DNA from 2 places in the Fictibacillus arsenicus genome. Region 2 is predicted to be linked to the other one. Evidence: a T-box and tRNA genes for the amino acid it is inferred to sense, from the RefSeq annotation. Region 2 holds a T-box; the other holds one or more tRNA genes.
What was found. A T-box is a leader RNA that pairs with one kind of tRNA and senses whether it is charged. The one in region 2 lies ahead of tyrS (tyrosine--tRNA ligase), so its partner is inferred to be a tRNA-Tyr.
Positions count from the first base shown of each region.

Region 1: it has a tRNA-Tyr gene. The T-box ahead of tyrS (tyrosine--tRNA ligase) is inferred to sense a tRNA for this amino acid. The anticodon was not compared.

Region 1 is NZ_CP016761.1:148,347-156,119, forward strand. Features, by position in the region: rRNA gene ABE41_RS00840 (23S ribosomal RNA) at 1-2,307, shown strand, start outside; rRNA gene rrf (5S ribosomal RNA) at 2,457-2,572, shown strand; tRNA gene ABE41_RS00850 (tRNA-Asn) at 2,602-2,676, shown strand; tRNA gene ABE41_RS00855 (tRNA-Thr) at 2,686-2,761, shown strand; tRNA gene ABE41_RS00860 (tRNA-Glu) at 2,779-2,853, shown strand; tRNA gene ABE41_RS00865 (tRNA-Val) at 2,881-2,956, shown strand; tRNA gene ABE41_RS00870 (tRNA-Thr) at 2,962-3,037, shown strand; tRNA gene ABE41_RS00875 (tRNA-Tyr) at 3,146-3,230, shown strand; tRNA gene ABE41_RS00880 (tRNA-Gly) at 3,278-3,351, shown strand; tRNA gene ABE41_RS00885 (tRNA-Ala) at 3,360-3,435, shown strand; gene rocF (arginase) at 4,172-5,071, shown strand; gene ABE41_RS20435 (aspartyl-phosphate phosphatase Spo0E family protein) at 5,100-5,270, opposite strand; gene sigW (RNA polymerase sigma factor SigW) at 5,472-6,047, shown strand; gene ABE41_RS00905 (zf-HC2 domain-containing protein) at 6,055-6,720, shown strand; gene cdaA (diadenylate cyclase CdaA) at 7,060-7,773, shown strand, end outside.
Region 2 is NZ_CP016761.1:2,822,236-2,830,008, reverse strand. Features, by position in the region: gene acsA (acetate--CoA ligase) at 1-1,513, shown strand, start outside; gene ABE41_RS14535 (transglycosylase domain-containing protein) at 1,544-4,411, opposite strand; T-box leader at 4,538-4,763, shown strand; gene tyrS (tyrosine--tRNA ligase) at 4,817-6,076, shown strand; partial or broken gene ABE41_RS14525 (aldo/keto reductase) at 6,141-7,043, shown strand; gene rpsD (30S ribosomal protein S4) at 7,594-7,773, opposite strand, start outside.

The sequences.
Region 1 (7,773 bases), 1.4 Mb from region 2:
CGACATAGTACGTGGTCGTAGACCCGAAACCGTGTGATCTACCCATGTCCAGGGTGAAGTTCAGGTAACACTGAATGGAGGCCCGAACCCACGCACGTTGAAAAGTGCGGGGATGAGGTGTGGGTAGGGGTGAAATGCCAATCGAACACGGAGATAGCTGGTTCTCCCCGAAATAGCTTTAGGGCTAGCCTCGCGGCAAGATTCCTGGAGGTGGAGATAGCTGGTTCTCCCCGAAATAGCTTTAGGGCTAGCCTCGCGGCAAGATTCCTGGAGGTAGAGCACTGATTGGACTAGGGGCCCCCACAGGGTTACCGAATTCAGTCAAACTCCGAATGCCAGAGAATTATCCGCGGGAGTCAGACTGCGAGTGATAAGATCCGTAGTCAAAAGGGAAACAGCCCAGACCATCAGCTAAGGTCCCAAAGTATACGTTAAGTGGCAAAGGATGTGGAGTTGCCCAGACAACCAGGATGTTGGCTTAGAAGCAGCCACCATTTAAAGAGTGCGTAATAGCTCACTGGTCGAGTGACTCTGCGCCGAAAATGTAACGGGGCTAAACGTATCACCGAAGCTATGGCTTGTACCTTTAGGTACAGGGGTAGGGGAGCGTTCGAAGTGCAGTGAAGTCAGACCGGAAGGACTGGTGGAGCGCTTTGAAGTGAGAATGCCGGTATGAGTAGCGAAAGACAAGTGAGAATCTTGTCCATCGAAAGCCTAAGGTTTCCTGAGGAAGGCTCGTCCGCTCAGGGTTAGTCGGGGCCTAAGCCGAGGCTGAAAAGCGTAGGCGATGGATAACAGGTTGATATTCCTGTACCACCTCCTTTCCGTTTGAACAATGGGGGGACGCAGTAAGGTAGGGTGAGCGCACTGATGGAATAGTGCGTCTAAGCAGTTAGGCTGTTGGATAGGCAAATCCGTCCAACGTGAAGGCTGAGCTGTGATGGCGAGGGAAATTTTAGTACCGAAGTCCCTGATCCTACACTGCCAAGAAAAGCCTCTAGTGAGGAAAGAGGTGCCCGTACCGCAAACCGACACAGGTAGGCGAGGAGAGAATCCTAAGATGATCGGGAGAACTCTCGTTAAGGAACTCGGCAAAATGACCCCGTAACTTCGGGAGAAGGGGTGCTCTGATAGGGTTTATCGCCCGAGAGAGCCGCAGTGAATAGATCCAAGCGACTGTTTAGCAAAAACACAGGTCTCTGCGAAACCGCAAGGTGAAGTATAGGGGCTGACACCTGCCCGGTGCTGGAAGGTTAAGAGGAGGGGTTATCCCTTACGGGAGAAGCTCTGAATTGAAGCCCCAGTAAACGGCGGCCGTAACTATAACGGTCCTAAGGTAGCGAAATTCCTTGTCGGGTAAGTTCCGACCCGCACGAAAGGTGTAACGACTTGGATACTGTCTCAACGAGAGACCCGGTGAAATTATAGTACCTGTGAAGATGCAGGTTACCCGCGACAGGACGGAAAGACCCCATGGAGCTTTACTGCAGCTTGATATTGGATTTTGGTACAGCTTGTACAGGATAGGTAGGAGCCTGAGAAGCCGGAGCGCCAGCTTCGGTGGAGGCGTCGGTGGGATACTACCCTGGCTGTATTGAAATTCTAACCTTGAACCGTGATCCGGTTCGGAGACAGTGTCAGGCGGGCAGTTTGACTGGGGCGGTCGCCTCCTAAACAGTAACGGAGGCGCCCAAAGGTTCCCTCAGAATGGTTGGAAATCATTCGCAGAGTGTAAAGGCACAAGGGAGCTTGACTGCGAGACCTACAAGTCGAGCAGGGACGAAAGTCGGGCTTAGTGATCCGGTGGTTCCGCATGGAAGGGCCATCGCTCAACGGATAAAAGCTACCCTGGGGATAACAGGCTTATCTCCCCCAAGAGTCCACATCGACGGGGAGGTTTGGCACCTCGATGTCGGCTCATCGCATCCTGGGGCTGAAGTAGGTCCCAAGGGTTGGGCTGTTCGCCCATTAAAGCGGTACGCGAGCTGGGTTCAGAACGTCGTGAGACAGTTCGGTCCCTATCCGTCGCGGGCGCAGGAAATTTGAGAGGAGCTGTCCTTAGTACGAGAGGACCGGGATGGACACACCGCTGGTGTACCAGTTGTTCCGCCAGGGGCATAGCTGGGTAGCTACGTGTGGACGGGATAAGTGCTGAAAGCATCTAAGCATGAAGCCCCCCTCAAGATGAGATTTCCCATCACGTTAAGTGAGTAAGACCCCTTAGAGATGATGAGGTTGATAGGTCTGGTGTGGAAGCGTGGTGACACGTGGAGCTGACAGATACTAATCGGTCGAGGGCTTATCCTTAATATTGCATGAATCGTTTGGAAACGTCGTATCTAGTTTTGAGAGAACATAATATGATGAAAATCATTAAAAAATCTCTTGCAAAATGTATGGAAATATAATAAAATTTATCTTGTCCCAACAGGATATATGATTTTGAGAGTACTAGGTCCAGTGATGATGGCGAAGAGGTCACACCCGTTCCCATACCGAACACGGAAGTTAAGCTCTTCAGCGCCGATGGTAGTTGGGGGTCTCCCCCTGTTAGAGTAGGACGTCGCTGGGCTTTATCTCAAAATACGTAAATTATATTATTCCACAGTAGCTCAGTGGTAGAGCTATCGGCTGTTAACCGATCGGTCGCAGGTTCGAGTCCTGCCTGTGGAGCCATTACTTTTTGCTTCCATAGCTCAGCAGGTAGAGTGCTTCCATGGTAAGGAAGAGGTCACCGGTTCGAGCCCGGTTGGAAGCTCCATATCATAAAAATAATATGGCCCGTTGGTCAAGCGGTTAAGACACCGCCCTTTCACGGCGGTAACACGGGTTCGAATCCCGTACGGGTCACCAACTTTTCTTTAACTGAACATAACTTTTGGAGGATTAGCTCAGCTGGGAGAGCACCTGCCTTACAAGCAGGGGGTCGGCGGTTCGAACCCGTCATCCTCCACCATTTATGCCGGTTTAGCTCAATTGGTAGAGCAACTGACTTGTAATCAGTAGGTTGGGGGTTCAAGTCCTCTAGCCGGCACCACAATTTTATTTTTATCGAACTAAAAATAAAATTGCTGTTACGAGGAATAGTCTTCATGCAACTGCTTTTAGACGCAGTAACATGTCTAGATCGATTCTTTTTTTATGTGGAGGGGTAGCGAAGTGGCTAAACGCGGCGGACTGTAAATCCGCTCCCTCCGGGTTCGGCGGTTCGAATCCGTCCCCCTCCACCATCTTTGTATAAGATTTAGAAAGACAGACAATACTGCTTTTAGATAATGCGGGTGTAGTTTAATGGTAAAACAAGAGCCTTCCAAGCTCTGGTCGTGAGTTCGATTCTCATCACCCGCTCCATTTATTCCGGGGCTTTAGCTCAGCTGGGAGAGCGCCTGCCTTGCACGCAGGAGGTCAGCGGTTCGATCCCGCTAAGCTCCACCATATACATAACAATTGATATCAGGCGATGGCCTGATTTTTTTTTATTTTTAAAGGCTGTTTTCGTAAACATTATTGCTTTTGAAAGTTGTAATATCCGCTGCAGCGGCTCGCTTTCCGCAGGGCGTGCGGTGAGCACCCTCTGTACTGCGTACAATGAGTGGGCTCATCTGCCCCGCTCATCCTGCAGGACAAGGAAGGCTCCGGCAGCGATATATCGCACGAAGAAAAAGTGATTTTCATTTTCGATGAGTCTCGCCCTTCCGCTCCAATTTAACTATTCAATGAAGAACTTTTGAAAATCGCTCAGTAGCAGCAATCTTTTAGAAATGCGCCTATTTAAAAAAGGTTAGAAGAAGGCTAGAAGATGGACTTATCCATCTTCTATTTCATTTTAATTGAAAAGCCTATAAGCGAAATTACGGCTTGGAAAAGTTAAATTATAGTCTATAAAATGTAATTACAGCTTAGAAAATAAAATTACAGTCTATAAACCATAATTACGGGTTAGAAAATAAAATGAAGACATTCCGCTGCAAGCATTTCCTTCTCCAATAAAAAAAGAACCCCATCTATTTTCCATTCTATTTCTTATAAATATGTATCCAAGCATCGAAAGCGCTTTCTTTTTGGTATATCTATGCAAAATTTTGTCCAGTTGAACCATGAAATCCCTTACAGATACAATAGTATTAGGAATTCGTTAGTTTTTATGTTTTTCATAAGGGAGGAAGAAGAAATGTTAAAAGATATATCAGTGATCGGAGTACCGATGGATTTAGGACAAATGCGACGCGGTGTAGATATGGGGCCTAGTGCTATTCGATATGCAGGAATTATTGAGCGTTTAGAAAACCTTAACTATCAGGTTGAGGATTTAGGTGATATTGAAATTGCTCGTCCAGAAAAACAAAGCATTGAAAACGAAGGTAATCTTAAAAACTTAAACGGTGTTTTGGAAGCAAGTGAAAAGCTTTCTGAATCTGTTTCCAGTGTAATTACGAACAAAAAGTTCCCGCTAGTATTAGGCGGAGATCACAGTATTGCGATTGGAACTTTAGCAGGGGTTTCAAAACATTACGAAAACCTTGGTGTTATCTGGTACGATGCTCATGGCGATCTGAATACCGCAGATACTTCTCCAAGCGGCAATATACACGGAATGCCTTTAGCTGCCAGTATCGGAATTGGTCATGAGATGCTAACGAACATCAGCGGCTATACACCTAAAGTGAAGCCGGAAAACATTGTTATCATTGGAGCGCGTTCACTAGATGAAGGTGAGAGAGAACTCATAAAAGAAAAGGGAATTAAAGTTTACACGATGCATGAAGTGGATCGTCTTGGTATGACAAAAGTTATGGAAGAGACGATCGAATATTTAGCACATACTGACGGGGTTCACCTTAGTCTTGATCTTGATGGATTAGATCCCCACGACGCCCCTGGAGTAGGTACTCCTGTACTTGGGGGAATCAGCTACAGAGAGAGTCATCTGGCGATGGAGATGCTAGCAGAAGCAGAAATTATTACTTCTGCAGAGTTTGTGGAAGTTAATCCGATTCTTGATGAGAAGAACAAAACAGCAACCGTTGCTGTCGCATTAATGGGATCTTTATTTGGAGAAAAGCTTTTATAAATCTGCTCAATCAAAAACAGTTGCCTCTTTACGGAAGCAACTGTTCTTTTTCATTTATGCGTTGATATTGATTTAGCAGCTGGTCTATTTCTTGAGAAAGTTCTACAACTTCTTCTGCAATTAAGGGTAGATGTTTCGAAAGTTCATTCATTTGCTGTCTGGAGTGTTCGATTTGTTCAATCAATAAATCCCTATACATACAAACAACCCCTCTCTTCAATCGTTTAAGTATTTTATATGATTAATATTCCCAGGCCTTATTAGTTTGAAACACCGAAACTAGAAAAAAATACCTTTTTATTTCGTCAAATTCTGCAACATGATAAAATAAAAAAATAAAGAGAATCATTGAAACTTATGGCAAGCTGGTACGTAAATAAAATCCGAGTGGTGATAATAGATGGACGCCTTAGTAGCGAATATGGTTGCCCAAGTCAAAAAAGGGGACCAGGAAGCGTTTGAAGGCATTGTAGACCTTTTTAAAGATAAAATATACCGGCATTGTTACCGGATGGTCGGCAATGGACACGAAGCAGAAGATTTAGCACAAGAAACTTTTTTAAGAGCTTACCGTAATATAAGTAAATACAACAATGAATTTAAATTTTCAACTTGGATTTTCAGAATTGCCACAAACCTATGCATCGACAGGCTCAGAAAGAAGAAACCTGATTACTACTTAGATGCTGAAGTGCCTGGCACTGACGGAGCTACGATGTATAGTCAGCTCTCATCTGAAGAACCGCTGCCTGAACAAGTCGTAACAGAAAACGAACGATGGAATGAACTGCAAGAAGAAATTATGAAGCTCCCCGAAAAGTATAGGACAGCGATTGTTCTAAAATATGTAGAAGATTTATCACTGGAAGAAATCAGCCACATCATGGACATACCCGTCCCAACTGTAAAAACTCGTATACATCGAGGCAGAGAAGCGCTGAAGAAAGTATTTCAAATGGTTGTAAAAACGAGGTGAAGAAAAAATGCAGTGTGAAGATTCTGTATTTGATGAATTGATGAACAAAGTACTCGATGGTGAAGCGACTACGGAAGAAGAGCGTGTCTTTCATGCTCATCTGGAAGAATGTGAATCATGTAAAGAAGAATACGAGTTGCTTTTAGATACTCTAAAAGAATTACAGTTACAGAACCATTCTATAAAGGCGCCTGAAGGATTTACTCAGGCTGTTATGGCAAAGCTGCCTAAAGAGAAGCAGCAGATCAAATGGAAACGATGGATGCAGCGTCATCCTGCTTTAACGGCAGCGGCGATCTTTATGTTCTTTATGGCAGCATCCGTTTTCACCAGCTATAATCAGCAAGACCTGGCTGTTGTAAAAGGAGAAGGAAACCTTCAGATTAAAAAGGCTGAAAGGGTAGTCGTTGTCCCAGCTGGAGAAACGATAAAAGGCGACCTTGTCGTTGAGAATGCAGACGTCCGAATTGAAGGAAGAGTAGAGGGCGACGTCACAGTAATAAAAGGTAATCAGTATCTTGCATCAGCAGGAGAGGTGACGGGCCACAGTCAGGAAATCGGCCAAGTTGTCGAATGGGTATGGTACAAGTTGAAATCGTTGGTTAGTACAAAAGAAGAAACAATGCAAAATAACGATAAGAGCCGTTTAGAGACGGCTTTTTTTGTTGGGTAAGGAAAATGATGCCCGGGTATCCGCGCCGCGAATTTTGTCCGGGATTGTCGTCTCGTGGTTATTTTTTAATTAACGTGCGATTATTTCATTTAACGTGAGAAAAAACGCAGCTAACGTGGGATTAATCCGGTTTAACGTGGGAATGCCGTACGTAATACCTAGTGTGGTATTAAGCAAAGGGCAGTTTCGTTGCCGCCACCAAAAGGATGAGCCCTGAATTTTCATAAACTTGAGCCTCTCATGCTCAGTTTTCTTTGTAATGAGGTATGCTATAATATATAAGTAAAATCCATTATGAAACTTCAACTTGGAACACATACCCGAGTTGGGAGGGAAGTTATGTTACCAATCGCAGATTTTAATATTTTTAATTACCTTACACAAATAATTGATATTTTATTGGTGACGTATGTCATCTATAAATTGATCATGATTATCCGGGGAACGAAAGCTGTTCAGTTGTTAAAAGGGATAAGCGTGATCATCGTAGTATGGTTCCTGAGCAGCTCGTTCGATCTTCGGACGATGTCTTGGCTGATGGATAAAGTCATTACATATGGTTTGCTTGCCATTATTATTATCTTCCAGCCAGAGCTGAGAAGAGCGCTGGAACAGCTTGGACGAGGCAGATTCTTTTCAAGGACGGGAATTCCTGAAGAAGAGGAAACTGAGAAAACGATCGCGGCCATTGTAAAGTCTACAAACTATATGTCTAAACGCCGTATCGGAGCAATCATCTCAATAGAAAGAGAAACAGGATTGAGTGAGTACGTAGAGACTGGGATTCCGATTCAAGCGCATTTAACTTCCGAGCTGTTAACAAATATTTTTGTACCGAATACACCGCTTCACGATGGAGCTGTCATTATAAAACAAAGCCAGGTTTTTGCAGCCGGCTGTTATTTGCCGCTTACAGAAAGTCCGTTTGTATCAAAAGAGCTTGGAACAAGACACAGAGCAGCATTAGGGATCAGTGAAGTGACAGATGCTATAACGGTTATAGTTTCTGAGGAAACAGGTACGATCTCCCTTACAAAAAACGGGGAAATCTAT
Region 2 (7,773 bases):
AAAGAGGGACGAGAAGTACACGTTTAAAGAAATGAAGGAAATGTCTAATAAAGCAGGAAATATGCTGCGTCAACTAGGAGTAGAAAAAGGGGATCGTGTGTTTATTTTCATGCCGCGTTCACCTGAGCTTTATTTCGCATTCCTTGGTTCCGTCAAATTAGGAGCTATTGTTGGTCCGCTCTTTGAAGCATTTATGGAAGGTGCCGTAAGAGATAGACTTGAAGACAGTGAAGCAAAAGTACTGGTGACAACACCTTCACTTTTAGAACGTGTACCTGTCAGTGAACTGCCAAACTTAAAACATGTAATTCTTGTTGGAGAAGATGTAAAAGAAGAAGGTCCATATGTAAGTTACTTTGATCGCATGGCAAAAGCCTCTAAGGATCTTGATATTGAATGGGTTGACCGCGAAGATGGATTAATTCTTCATTATACATCAGGTTCAACAGGTAAGCCGAAAGGTGTGCTGCATGTACACAATGCAATGCTTCAGCATTATCAGACTTCTAAATGGGTTCTTGATCTAAAAGAAGAAGATGTATACTGGTGTACAGCAGACCCAGGCTGGGTAACAGGTACCTCGTATGGAATCTTTGGACCATGGCTGAACGGAGCTTCGAGTGTAATTAGAGGCGGACGTTTTTCACCAGAAGACTGGTATGGAACCATTGAAAAATACGGCGTAACAGTATGGTACAGTGCTCCTACAGCTTTCCGTATGCTGATGGGCGCTGGAGATGAAGTTGTGAAGAAATTTGATCTGTCCGCACTGCGTCACATCTTAAGTGTCGGTGAACCTTTAAACCCTGAAGTTGTTCGATGGGGGATGAAGGTATTTAATCTTCGTATTCATGATAACTGGTGGATGACTGAAACAGGCGGCCAATTAATCAGTAACTATCCTGCGATGGAAATTAAACCAGGCTCGATGGGGAAACCGTTCCCTGGTGTTGAAGCAGCAATTATTGATGATCAGGATAATATCTTGCCTCCATACCGAATGGGTAACCTTGCGATTAAAAAGGGCTGGCCGTCCATGATGCGGAAAATTTGGAATAACCCTGAAAAGTATGATTCATATTTTACTCCTGGCGGCTGGTATGTATCAGGTGATTCAGCATACATGGATGAAGACGGATATTTCTGGTTCCAGGGAAGAATTGACGATGTAATCATGACTTCCGGAGAACGTGTTGGACCGTTTGAGGTGGAGAGCAAGCTTGTTGAACATCCGGCTGTTGCAGAAGCAGGTGTAATTGGTAAGCCAGACCCTGTTCGCGGAGAAATTATTAAAGCATTCATCGCCTTGCGTTCTGGCTATGAGCCAAACGACGAGCTGATAGAAGAGATTAGAAGTTTTGTGAAATCAGGACTCGCAGCGCATGCGGCTCCACGTGAGATTGAATTCCGGGATAAACTTCCAAAAACACGAAGCGGTAAAATTATGCGTCGTGTACTAAAGGCTTGGGAGCTTGATCTTCCAACAGGCGACCTTTCTACAATGGAAGACTAAGCGTATATAAGACAGGAAAAACCCTCGAAATCAATTCGAGGGTTTTTTGTCTTTCTTTTTATTATCTTGTGTAGTTGCTGGTGGAGGATCTCCTGTACCTGGATCAGTTGGAGGTGGTGGAGGATCCTGTGGTTTATCTGGTTTATCTCCATCTCCCCCAGTCGGAGGAGGAGTTCCGGGTTCTGCCGGCGGTTTCTTTTCCCCTACTTGAACTTTTGTTTGAGCAGCTGATTCTTTCCCAGAGATATCAACGGCTGTTACATAGACAACTCCATTAGGAACTTTCGCAGAAGTTTTATCTGCTGTAACGGATCCTATTTTATTAAACGATTTGCCATCTGTTGAATGATAGATTCTGTATCCAATCACATCATTCTCACCATGTGCTGACCACGATAATACGCCATCAGACATTTTTGCTCCTGCAACAGGTGATGGCACTTTGCCATTCTCTTTTAACTCTTTCTCAGGAACGATGTTGCTCAAGAGATCAATTTTTTGGGTAAGCTTATTCAGGGTTTCTAATCCGAGCTCCTTTAAGAATTCTTCTTTTATAAGCACACCCTCTTTAGTAAATTCTTCAGGTGTAGTTGGTAGTGCTTTATATTTTGCATCTCCAACAACTACATAACGGCCTTTTGTTAAAGTATCATCTACTTCTTTAGGAGTGAACTTTGCATTAAACAAATCTGTTGTTACAAGACCCGCACTTCGGCAAAGATCAGATGGAAGTTTACCAGAGATTCCACAAATTTCACGGCGTACAATTCCTGAAGGCATCGCAAATCTTTGTTCAGGATCAACTAATTGAGGTGCGTGTTTATGAGCTACATTTATAAGCTGAGCCCATATGGTCTGATTTCTTTGACCGGTGTTACCAGCTAAATCAGCAGGTGTGTCATAACCAATCCAAACTCCGAATGTAACATTAGGATTAGAGGCCACAAACCATGAATCTTTATCTTCATTGGTTGTTCCTGTCTTACCAGCCCAATCAGACTGAAATGCCAGTTTTCGAGGTACACCTGCGGCAGTACCAGATGACAGTACATCTCTCATCATATCAATCATTAGATATGATGTTTGCGGACTATAAACTTGTTTCGGTTCACTTTTATGCTGATAGATTACTTCACCATCATTCGTTTCTATTCTATCAATCATATAAGCATCAACAAATTTCCCGCTGTTTGCAAATGTAGAAAAAGCATTAACATTTTCTTCGACTGTAACCCCTATATCTAGAGCACCTAGTGCCATTGCAGTGTGGGCTCTATCACCTTTAGTAAGAGTAGTTACCCCCATTTGAATCAGCTTTTCAGTAGCTTTCGCATGATCTACTCTTTGATAAGATCTGATAGCAGGAATATTTCTAGATTTCTTAAGTGAGTGACGAACAGAAACTAGACCATCAAAATCTTTATCATAGTTATTAGGTTTCCATCCATTTATGTCGATTGGAGTGTCAGGTACGATTGTTCCTGGCTGAACTTTGCCTGTTTCGACAGCATAAGAGTATGCGAGTAATGGCTTCATTGTTGAACCGTTTTGTCTAGGTGCGCTTGTCGCATGATTGGTTTGTTCTCTATTAAAATCACGCCCGCCAACAAAACTGATTATCTTTCCTGTTTTATTGTCAATTAATGTTGCTCCGACTTCTTCAGGCTGTGGTTTTTCAAGTTTTATTCGCTGACCTTTATTATTGTATACATACTGATTAGCTGGTCCGAACAATCCATCATTTTTAACAACCTGCTGCATTTCATCATAAATTTTTTGATTGATAGTTGTATGAATTTTAATTCCTTTTTGCCTGATTTGAATACGTGCGTTATCCTGATATTCTTTTAATTCTTCAGGAGTTAATTCTTCTACTTTCTTACCGTCTTTTTCAGCCTCTAATTTTGTAAGAACTTCAACTGTACGCTTTTGTACTTCAACTGTTAAAAACGGATACTTTTCAAAAGAAGATTGCTTATTGGTCGTTAAATTTTTCTTAATGTCATATTTAATCGCTTCATCATATTCAGCTTGTGTAATCGTTCCAGCCGAGAGCATACGGTTTAGAACAGTCTTCATCCGTTTTAAGCCTGCTGAAATATCTTCTTTTGGCTCACCGCCATTGTTGAAAGGCGTGTACACGAACGGGTTCTTCGGAAGTCCTGCTATGTAAGCTGATTGCGCCAAATTAAGCTTGGAAGCTTTGACTCCAAATATACCTTCAGATGCTGCCTGGATTCCTGCCACGTTTCGTCCAGAAGAATTACGGCCATAAGGGACGATATTGAGATAAGCTTCAAGGATCTCATCCTTCTTTAATACTTTTTCAAGACGCATAGCTAAAAGTATTTCTTTTGCTTTTCTATCAAATGAAACTTCATTCGTAAGAATTTGATTTTTTATTAGCTGCTGTGTCAGCGTACTTCCGCCTGTGACGATTGCGGCACCAGAAAATTCTTCATACATTGCACGCAGAATCGCTTTTGGCACTATGCCTTTATGTTCATAAAAGTATTGATCTTCTGTAGAAATAATCGCTTTAATTACGTATGGAGAAACGTCTTTTAGTTTAATTTCTTGCCTGTCCAAGTCTGATTGAAGTTTACCCATGTATTGATCGTTATCAAAATAAACAGTGCTTGTTTCCTCGTAGTTGTAGATGTCTTCTTTCATAGCCGAGTAAGCGCGTACTGGTTCATCCTTTACTAGTGAAGCAAAGAATCCTGCTCCTACTCCAGCTGCGAAAACACCACCCAAAACAAAAAGAACTGTGACAATCAAAAACATGTTCCAAGTAACGTTATATGTAATTCGTGCTGTTCGAATAATACTTTTTTCATTCAAAAAGTGGACAAATTTCTCCCATTTTTGTTTAAGTCCATCAAAATGAGACATCATTTGGTACTCCCCCCCCTGTGTATAAGTATAACATACGGTCGAATTGTGAAAATGGGCAGTTTTTTTGAAATTATAAGATTGACATGAATTTCGTCCATATGGTAAAAATAAAAGAACAATAATAATGATAAAGCTAAGATAGGAATAAGTAGCAGATGTCTCCCTGTTTCAGAAAGCTGGTGGTTGATGCAAACCAGCACATAGGCAGTTTGTGAATTACCTCCTGGAGCTTTCCTTGTGAACCGTTTAGTAGCAAGGAACGGATTGAAACCGTTATGAAATGAAGTGAAAAGCTTTTTTTAGCGAGCTTTTAATTAGGGTGGTACCGCGAGATTGTAATCACGTCCCTTTCAATTTGAAAGGGACTTTTTTTATTGCCATTAAAAAGAGAAAGGAAAGAAAGAGATGAACATTTTACAAGACTTAGAATTTAGAGGTCTGCTTAATCAGGTTACAGATCGAGAAGGGCTTGAAAAAGAACTTGAAAGCGGTAAAGTAAAGCTCTACTGTGGATTTGATCCTACAGCAGACAGTCTTCATATTGGTAACTTACTGCCGATTCTTACATTAAGAAGATTTCAGGAAGCAGGGCATCAGCCTTATGCTCTTGTCGGCGGAGGTACAGGTTTGATTGGTGACCCTAGCGGAAGACAGACAGAAAGAACATTAAACGAAGCTGAAATCGTCGTTCAATGGACGGAAAAAATTAAAAGCCAGCTTTCCAGGCTACTTGATTTTGAAAGAGAAGGTAACCCTGCAAATACAGTGAATAACTACGATTGGCTTAGCGAACTTACAATGATTGAATTTCTGCGGGATGTAGGGAAGAATTTCTCTATTAACTACATGCTTGCTAAGGATTCTGTAGATTCACGTTTAGAAGGCGGTATTTCTTTTACTGAGTTTTCATACATGATTTTGCAGTCTTATGACTTCTTAAATCTTTTCCAAAAAGAAGATATTAAGCTGCAGATCGGCGGAAGTGATCAGTGGGGCAACATTACTGCAGGAATGGAGTTAATCAGACGATCTGGAGAAGAAGAGAAGGCTTTTGGATTAACCATACCTTTGATTACTAAAGCGGATGGCACAAAGTTCGGGAAAACAGCATCAGGAACAATTTGGTTAGATGCTGAAAAAACGACGCCATATGAGTTCTACCAGTTCTGGGTGAATGCAGCAGATGCTGACGTTATTAACTGGCTGAAATACTTTACATTCTTATCTAAGGACCAAATTGCAGATCTTGAAAAATCAATGGCTGAAGCTCCTGAAAAGCGTGAAGCGCAAAAAGCTTTAGGACGTGAAGTAACAACGCTTGTTCATGGAGAAAAAGCATACCTTCAAGCAGTGAAAATAACTGAAGCACTATTCAGCGGGAATCTTAGCGATCTTACTGCAAATGAAATCGAACAAGGATTTAAAGATGTTCCATCGTTTTCTGTAGAGAACCAAGCGGACATGAACATTGTAGATCTTTTAGTTGAAGCAAAGATTTCTCCATCTAAGCGTCAGGCAAGAGAAGATGTGACAAACGGTGCTGTTTCTGTAAATGGCGACAAGGTTCAAGACCTCTCATATACGATTGATGCGAAAGACAGAATCGAAAATCGTTTTGTTATCCTTAGAAGAGGGAAGAAGAAGTACACATTAATCAGATACTAAATATATAAAGGAAAGAACCCTTTAACTATAGGGTTCTTCTCTATTTTCGAAAGGATGTGCAGCTATGAAACGAATTCAAATCGCAGAAGATCTTTCTTTCTCACAAATCATTCACGGACACTGGCGTTTAGCTGAATGGAACTTAACCTCAGAAGAATTACTTCATCTTGTAGAGCAATGTATAGAAGCAGGCATTACGACATTTGATCATGCAGATATTTATGGAAATTATATGTGTGAAGAAATCTTTGGACAAGCTCTTGCTTTAAAACCATCACTAAGAAAAGATATTCAAATCGTTACAAAATGCGGCATCAAACTGGTATCGGAAAACAGACCGCATCATAAGATAAAATCCTACGACACAAGCAAAGAGCATATCATTAAGTCTGCTGAGAATTCATTGCAAAAGATGAACACTGAATATCTCGATGTTCTTTTGATTCATCGCCCAGATCCTTTTATGGATCCGTACGAAACGGCTGAAGCTTTTCATCAATTAAAAGAACAATGAAAAGTAAGGCACTTTGGCGTTTCTAATTTCACGCCGCGCCAAATGGAAATGTTGCAGCGTGAATTCAATGGCCCTTTAGTAACAAATCAGATTGAATTATCAGTACTTCATGAACAGTCTTTCTTTGATGGCACGATTAATTATCTTCAAAAAGAAAACATTAAACCTATGGCTTGGTCTCCATTAGCTGGAGGAAAACTTTTTAAAGGACAAGATGAAAAAAGTCTAAGAGCAAGGAAAGTTCTTGAGAAAGTTGCAAAAGAAACAGGTGCTGCGTCGATAGATGAAGTTGCCTATGCATGGCTGCTTGCTCATCCTGCAGAAGTGATGCCGATTGTCGGCAGCGGACAAATGAAGCGGATTCAATCAGCGATCAATGCTGCAAATATCACTTTAACCCGTGAACAATGGTTTGATATTCTTCAAGAGAGCATGGGGAAAGAAGTAGATTAATAAACGAAAGAAGGGGCTGTCCCAAAAGTAATGTAAACTTACTTTTGGGAGCCCCGATTTTTTGTTTTCACAAATAAAAAATAAATAATATACATTAAAAGACTGTTTTCGCAATCTTTGTTGCTCTTGGTAGTGGTTGATTTCCGTTACAGGATGCTCGCTTTCCGCGGAGCGTGCGGTGAGCCTCTCGAGTGCTATCCTCGTTTTTAGTTACTTTGAGCGAAAAAGGAAGATTTTGAGCGAAACCAAAGGTAGTTTGAGCGAAACGAGTGGATCTTGAGCGTAACTCGGCGTTTTTGAGCCAAACTCAATAATTCTGAGCTAACGTGTAATAAATTTAAGAACACGTACCGTGAACTTGCATCAACAAAGGACAGGAGATAGGGCTAACTAAAATGACGCTTACGCTTTTCGTCTCGCACCTTGCACTTCAATCACCTTGTCAATGAAAAGGATGGAAAATTGAACCAAAAGCAACAATCTTTTAGAAAATAGCCTTAGAAGAAGAAAAAACCTGAAGCCCATAATGGGTTTCAGGTTTTTTAAACTCTTAACGAGAATAGTATTCAACGATAAGTTGTTCTGTGATCTCAGCTGGAAGCTCAGAACGCTCTGGTAAGCGAGTGAAAGTACCTTCCAATTTGTTTTCGTCAAAAGTTAAGAAGTCAGGTACGAAGTTGTTTACTTCGATAGCTTCTTTAACAGCAGTAAGGTTGCGTGACTTTTCACG